One region of the Desertibacillus haloalkaliphilus genome, then DNA from elsewhere that is predicted to be linked to it. Evidence: a T-box and tRNA genes for the amino acid it is inferred to sense, from the RefSeq annotation. Region 1 holds a T-box; the other holds one or more tRNA genes.
The links. A T-box is a leader RNA that pairs with one kind of tRNA and senses whether it is charged. The one in region 1 lies ahead of KH400_RS00475 (valine--tRNA ligase), so its partner is inferred to be a tRNA-Val.

Region 1 (3,428 bases):
TTCGCCATTTCAATATACCAATCACAGAAGTCATCCCAAATGAAGTTATAAAGCAGTCGACCTACTTCACCAAACTCATAGCTATCGATTAAGCGAGTCACATCTTCAATCGTTTCTTGGAGACGCGTTAAGATCCATTTGTCAGCAATCGACTTCTCACCACTCAAATCAATTTCTTCGTATGTTAATCCATCCATATTCATTAAGGCAAAACGTGACGCGTTCCAAATTTTATTAGCAAAATTCCATGTTGATTCGACCTTTTCCCAGTAAAAACGCAAATCATTTCCCGGGGAACTTCCAGTCGACAAGAAGAATCGCAATGCATCGGCACCATATTTATCGATGACATCCATTGGGTCGACACCATTTCCAAGTGACTTACTCATCTTACGACCTTCAGAGTCACGAACTAGTCCATGAATAAGCACATCTTTAAATGGACGTTCACCGGTAAATTCAAGCCCTTGGAAAATCATTCGAGCAACCCAGAAATAGATAATATCATAGCCCGTTACAAGCGCGTCTGTGGAATAGTAACGTTTAAAGTCTTCAGCATTTTTATCTGGCCAACCCATCGTTGAAAACGGCCATAACGCTGAACTAAACCACGTATCGAGGACATCTTCATCTTGCTCCCAATTATCGATATCCTCAGGTGCCTCATGGCCAACATAGACTTCACCTGTTTCTTTATGATACCAAGCTGGGATGCGGTGTCCCCACCAAAGCTGTCTTGAGATACACCAGTCACGGATGTTCTCAATCCAGTGTAAATACGTTTTCTCAAAGCGTTCAGGAACAAAGTTGACTTTGCCGTCTGATTTTTGTAAGTCAATCGCTTGCTTCGCGAGTGGCTCCATTTTCACGAACCATTGTGTTGATAAATACGGCTCAACGACAGCACCGCTTCGTTCTGAATGACCAACGGAATGCATATGATCTTCAATGTTAAATAAAATACCGTCTTCTTGTAAGTCTTTTACAATTTGCTTACGACACTCAAAGCGATCCATGCCTTGGTATTTACCAGCATTTTCATTCATTTGACCCTTTTCATCCATCACAAGAATACGCTCAAGGTTATGACGGTTACCGATCTCAAAGTCGTTCGGATCATGTGCTGGTGTAATTTTAACAGCACCTGAACCGAATTCCATGTCGACATAATCGTCAGCGACAATTTCAATTTCACGGTCAACAATTGGTAGTTTTACTTTTTTACCGATAAGGTGCTTGTAGCGATCATCATCAGGGTGAACAGCAACGGCTGTATCTCCTAGCATCGTTTCTGGACGTGTCGTTGCGACTTCAATCGAACCAGATCCATCAGCAAGTGGATATTTCATATGATAAAAGGCACCTTGTACATCCTTGTAGATGACTTCAATATCAGAAAGGGCTGTCTTCGTTTGCGGATCCCAGTTAATGATATATTCACCGCGGTAAATAAGGCCTTTTTCATACAGTTGAACGAAGACTTCACGAACTGCTTTTGAAAGACCTTCATCAAGCGTGAAACGCTCGCGTGAATAATCAAGTGAAAGCCCTAACTTTGCCCATTGCTGACGGATAAAATCAGCATACTCTTCTTTCCACTCCCAGGACTTTTCAAGAAACTTCTCGCGACCAAGGTCATAGCGGCTCACGTTTTGTTCACGAAGCTTCCCTTCAACCTTTGCTTGCGTTGCGATCCCCGCATGGTCCATCCCTGGTAACCATAACGTGTCATACCCTTGCATGCGTTTTACACGTGAGAGAATATCTTGTAATGTTGTATCCCATGCATGTCCTAAATGCAGCTTCCCGGTTACGTTTGGTGGTGGAATTACAATCGTATACGGTTGTTTTTCTTCGTCACTTGTTGCTTCAAAAAATTTGCCATTGACCCAATAAGGATACCATTTCGCTTCGGTTTCCTGTGGGCTATACTTCGTTGGCATTGACAGTTCTTCATTTGCCATGGTTCATGACCTCCTATGTATTAAAAATAGATTGAAAACAAATTTTTCATATGCATCACGCGTCAGGGGGAATGCATAACACAAAGGCTAAAAAACGATAAAAAACCCCCTCCATCCAAAGGACGAAGAGAGTTCGATTTCGCGGTACCACCTTTGTTTGCAGGTAACTCAAAAAACGATAGCTGTTAACGCTACCTGCACACTTCATTCCGATAACGGCGGGTGCCGGCTTACTCTACTGTTCGCTATCACACGAAGTTCAACTAAGCTGCTCCAGGGCGACATTCAATCCTTACATCCTGAAAAATCTCTCAGCTACTGATTTTTCTCTCTGAAGGGTTGGGGATCTACTCTTCCCTATCTTGGCATTTCATGGATTTTACAAAGAACGACAAAAATTTCGTTTCAATCACTCTATGTATTATATTACGCTTAACGCCTTGTTTTCGTCAATAACAGCTTCGCCTATTTTTTTGGAAATTATTCTTCACCGAGTGCTTCTCTTATTAAAAAGCGATTTTTTTACACATCATGACGAGTCCACGCATAGCTTACAATAAGGACGTTTAACGAAGGGAGCGAGGACTATGTCCCCAAGAAGGCGATACCCCATTTGGTTACGTCGTGCTCGTGATGTGTTGTACCAATTTACATTTCCATTGTTAATCTTTCAGTTGATTCGGACGATTTTTTTTCCATCGACCTTTGATGTGTTCCTATTAATCTTACTTGCCGCACTTTATATTAGTTTCCTATTAGGCTTAGCTTGATTCATTTCGTCTGAATAAATACGCGCACAATCCATATCCCCCTCCCTTTCTCGCTCACTCTTGAGACTGGGGATCCCCTCTAAATAACAAGTAAAACCACTTACAGGTCTAATCTGTAAGTGGTTTTTGTTCTCTCGCATCGTTAAACAACTGTGACGTGAAGCGCTGTACCTTCCTCATGTTCAATAAACGCCGTTCAAGCCGTTGCACAAGCTGAAGCTCTGATAAATACCGTTCATTTTGACGATAAGTATCAATCGAGTGAATGATTGGTTCAGGAAATAAGAGGTAGCTTGCAAACAACGACTTTTCCTCTTTCTTCAAGAGAAAGATCTGTTCATACACTTCAAACCAATACAGAGGATCCAGCGGTCCGCCACCCTCAGGTCGGGCCTCAGGGGCCTGCGCTCCCCATAAATGATGAAAAGACCGCCTGTAAAAAAGCGCCAAATCTCTTGCCGGTGTATCTAAAGCTGCCTTTTCAAAATTAAGCAAGTATGGTTCACCATAATCATCAAAGAGAACATGTTGATGAGATAGCCGGGTGTGACATAGGACACTTCGAAAACGCTCATTTTCTTGGCACTGTTCATACCAACTCTTTAAATGCTGCTTAGCCTCTTCTGCCATATGCATCATTCGCTGAACATGAGTGAGAAACGTGAGTTCAAACGGAGACATATATGTTTTTCGC
Region 2 (3,428 bases), on a different contig from region 1:
CGACTTTGTTTTTAGAGTCATGCTAACCTCCTGTTGTATTGTAGAATGCTTACATAATTATTCTCTATGAAGGTAGCAAAACCTTTCAAAAAGTCAGTTTTTACCTAATTTTAGTATTTTTAATATGATTATCATTTCATTCATGTTAGGCTCCTTTTCAAGTAAAGCAAAGCCTTTCGTCTAGTAGACTAGATTAAAAATGCTCACAAATGTTGTGAAATACATTTGTGAGCATTTAACTTTTATATAATGTTTCAATGCAGCGGTATCATGGTGCCAGTATTACTTTTTAGTATAAGCAGAATATTCACCGCCAAAATATATACCAAACCCTGTAAAATCACAACTACCCTCTTCTGATATTTCATGAACACGAATCGATTCATCAACTAATTCCAATGTAGCTTCACAACTTCCACTACTAAAAGATGCCGTATCAGCAGAGGTTAATTGGGCTTCTCCATCATACTCATTAAATTCCCAAGGCATTTGATAACCAGCTAACTGACCACCGGTAGGGTCATAACGGTAACCAGTTTGTGATACAAACGATATTGCGTTCGAATTTTTTTGATGCACATATAACTCCGTAGTCATACCAGTCCCTGTATATCCTAAATTATAATATTGACCTAACCATGCTGAAGATTCTATGTTCCCGGTTCCATCTCCTCCAACGCTTACAGTTCTTGTGGAACCTTCCCAATGTACGGCCTCCCCTAACGATTGACTAATGAAACGAAGAGGAACAAACGTACGTCCTTCCCTCACTTGCGCCGGAACAGAAATGTTCACTTCTTTTCCATTTACTTTTGCTGTATTAGATCCTATTTTCAACCACACCGTTGTGTCACCTTTTGCAGCATCAATGGTTTTTTCTTTTTGATTCCATTGAACCGTTGCACCTAATGATTCAAAAATCCCTCTTAACGGCACTAAGGTCGTGCCATTTTCAATGACACCTTCATTGTTGTAATATTGCTTTTCATCATTTTCTATGTAGATAGAAACATCACTATATGCATGAGCACGACTATCACTAACATTTAAAATACAAAATAGTGTTAAGCTAAGTAAAGCGAGCTTCAAAATATTCATTGGTTTCCCCCTATTTTTCATTTAAAGAAACTTTTAGGTAAATATTCCTTTAAACTTTAGCTAAATTTTACCACATTCATAATGAAAGTAGGTTAATTTCACTAATAAAATTAAATTTAAATGCTTTTTACAATTTCTCCTTACACTGTTTTACCCAGTTAAAAAATTCATATTTTAACTATCCTTCCTCATGACCATTGAACTTGACTGACATAAGGTTTGAAACATGGATTCAATTGAATTTTTGAGATGATTGTTGGAAGGAGACAATAATTGGAGATAACAAAACCCCTTGCCTAGCAAGGGGTTGGACGTTTATATGTATGGTGACCCGTACTGGATTTGAACCAGTGACCCCTTGCCTGTCAAGCAAGTGCTCTCCCGCTGAGCTAACGGATCATTTATTAAGAATATGTATAATATACAATAGAACAAGTCCCTATGTCAACAGCGATTTCATAATTGTTTTATCTGAAGCAACGTATGAATGTTTATTTAGAACAATCAAAATCCCCCCTCTCCTGCGACTTCGTAAAAAATCAGTTAAATATATGAAGGCTAACGATAAACAAGAAGAAAAATGCCATCGTTATGTGCAACTTTCTTCGCATTCCGGTTGCTTTTTTATGACGACGGTAGCCTGTAATTAATAAAACGACTAATACGATAAATGCGAAGTAGCCACTTATAAATTTCAAACTCGTGAACGAGCTTGGGTGATGCATCAACATAAGTGCTGCATGAACGATCACAAGTGCTGTACCTGTTATTGCAATTGGAATATGTAACTTCATAAATTTACGAGAACCTTTCGCTAACGCTTTTTTTATATTTCTGTTCTTGCTCTTACGAATGATCAAAAAGATAAAAAACATGTTCACATTTAAAAGAAAGAATACTAACGCCGCTTGTGCAATTCCTTTTGAGGTCGTAATCATCATCGATAGATATTCTTTTTGCCAACTAAATCCTAAGACACAAATCAAAAACAAGCCATTTAAGGCGATCCACCATTTAACCACCGAAATTCTCCTCTCTCTACCAAATCTATCCTCATTCTAACACGCCCCAAACACAACAGTGCCTTATTCTTAAAAATACCCACCTATATGACATATCTAACTCAGCTCAGTACTTGTCCCAAACTAAACATAAAAGAGGATAGGATAAAAGGTACCAATCTTTTATCCCATCCTCTAGATTCTCTTTTCTTTAGCGTTGTGGTCCTCCAAGACCACCTACAAACTGATGCCAAACCCAAGGCCAGAAACCTCCGCCATGACCTGGCCCAGGTGTTGGGGGTCTTGGGGGTCCCCAAGGCCCTCCGCCGTGTCCTGGCCATACTGGTTGCCAGGGAGGCCTTGGTGGGGTCGGGCCAAAATAGGGACTGATTCCGACAAGATCACTATGATGAACTTGGATAAACTGTTGTTGATAAGACGGCCTAGGATAAATAAATAGGCTAACCATTCCAGTGCGATGATTATAATCAAGCACATAGGCAACAACTTGACCGTACCCAGGGATCGTTGTGGTGATCCACTGGTTCATGTAGCGCTCAATCACAGTCGGCGGTAAAAATTGTAATGAAGGTTGTTGACGAAAATTAAAGTCATATTCATGTTGGTAATTATACACACTGCGTCTCTCCTTTCCTCGTTGCTATAGCCTATGTTTACACCCCCCCATTGTGTGAGAATCACACGAAAAACAGAAGCACCTGACTTCCCTCAGATGCTTCTGTTTGACAGGTACATTATTTATCTAGGTTATCCATTTCATCTTCAAGCTTTTTTGCAAACCGCACTAGCTTGTCTACGTGTTGGTTCCCTGAATCAATGGTCTCATCTATTTCATCTTGAATGTCTTTATACGCATCAAAGTATTGTTCATTCTTATCGATCGTTCTCTTCGACTCCTGCATCATACCTGCGATTTCTTGACTACTAGCCGTTAACTCCTCCATCGTCGCTGCAATCTTATCTATATCTCCAGAAAAGCCCTTTAACTGATCTAACACCTGGTCCAAACTTTCATGGACAGAAAAAAACATTTTTCCACCTTCATTAATCTCTTCACGATCATCGGTCATCGAATCAACGACAAATTGGACATCTTTATTTACAGCTGAAATGATATCTCCAATATTACTAGTGGCTTTAATCGAATGTTCAGCCAGCTTACGCACCTCACCTGCAACAACCGAAAAGCCTTTGCCATGCTCTCCAGCTCTTGCAGCTTCAATACTTGCATTTAACGCTAACAAGTTGGTTTGATCCGCAATATCTTTTATAATGTCAACGACTTTTTCAATTTCTTTCATTTTGTCA

Region 2: it encodes a tRNA-Val, which carries the amino acid that the T-box ahead of KH400_RS00475 (valine--tRNA ligase) is inferred to sense. The anticodon was not compared.

The regions. Positions count from the first base shown of each region.
Region 1 is NZ_JAHPIV010000001.1:96,530-99,957, forward strand. It holds gene KH400_RS00475 (valine--tRNA ligase) at 1-1,964, opposite strand, end outside; T-box leader at 2,080-2,337, opposite strand; gene KH400_RS29390 (YszA family small membrane protein) at 2,552-2,734, shown strand; gene ysxE (spore coat protein YsxE) at 2,843-3,428, opposite strand, start outside.
Region 2 is NZ_JAHPIV010000007.1:106,831-110,258, forward strand. It holds gene KH400_RS09485 (hypothetical protein) at 1-21, opposite strand, end outside; gene KH400_RS09490 (copper amine oxidase N-terminal domain-containing protein) at 283-1,098, opposite strand; tRNA gene KH400_RS09495 (tRNA-Val) at 1,423-1,497, opposite strand; gene KH400_RS09500 (hypothetical protein) at 1,638-2,120, opposite strand; gene KH400_RS09505 (hypothetical protein) at 2,311-2,736, opposite strand; gene KH400_RS09510 (methyl-accepting chemotaxis protein) at 2,855-3,428, opposite strand, start outside.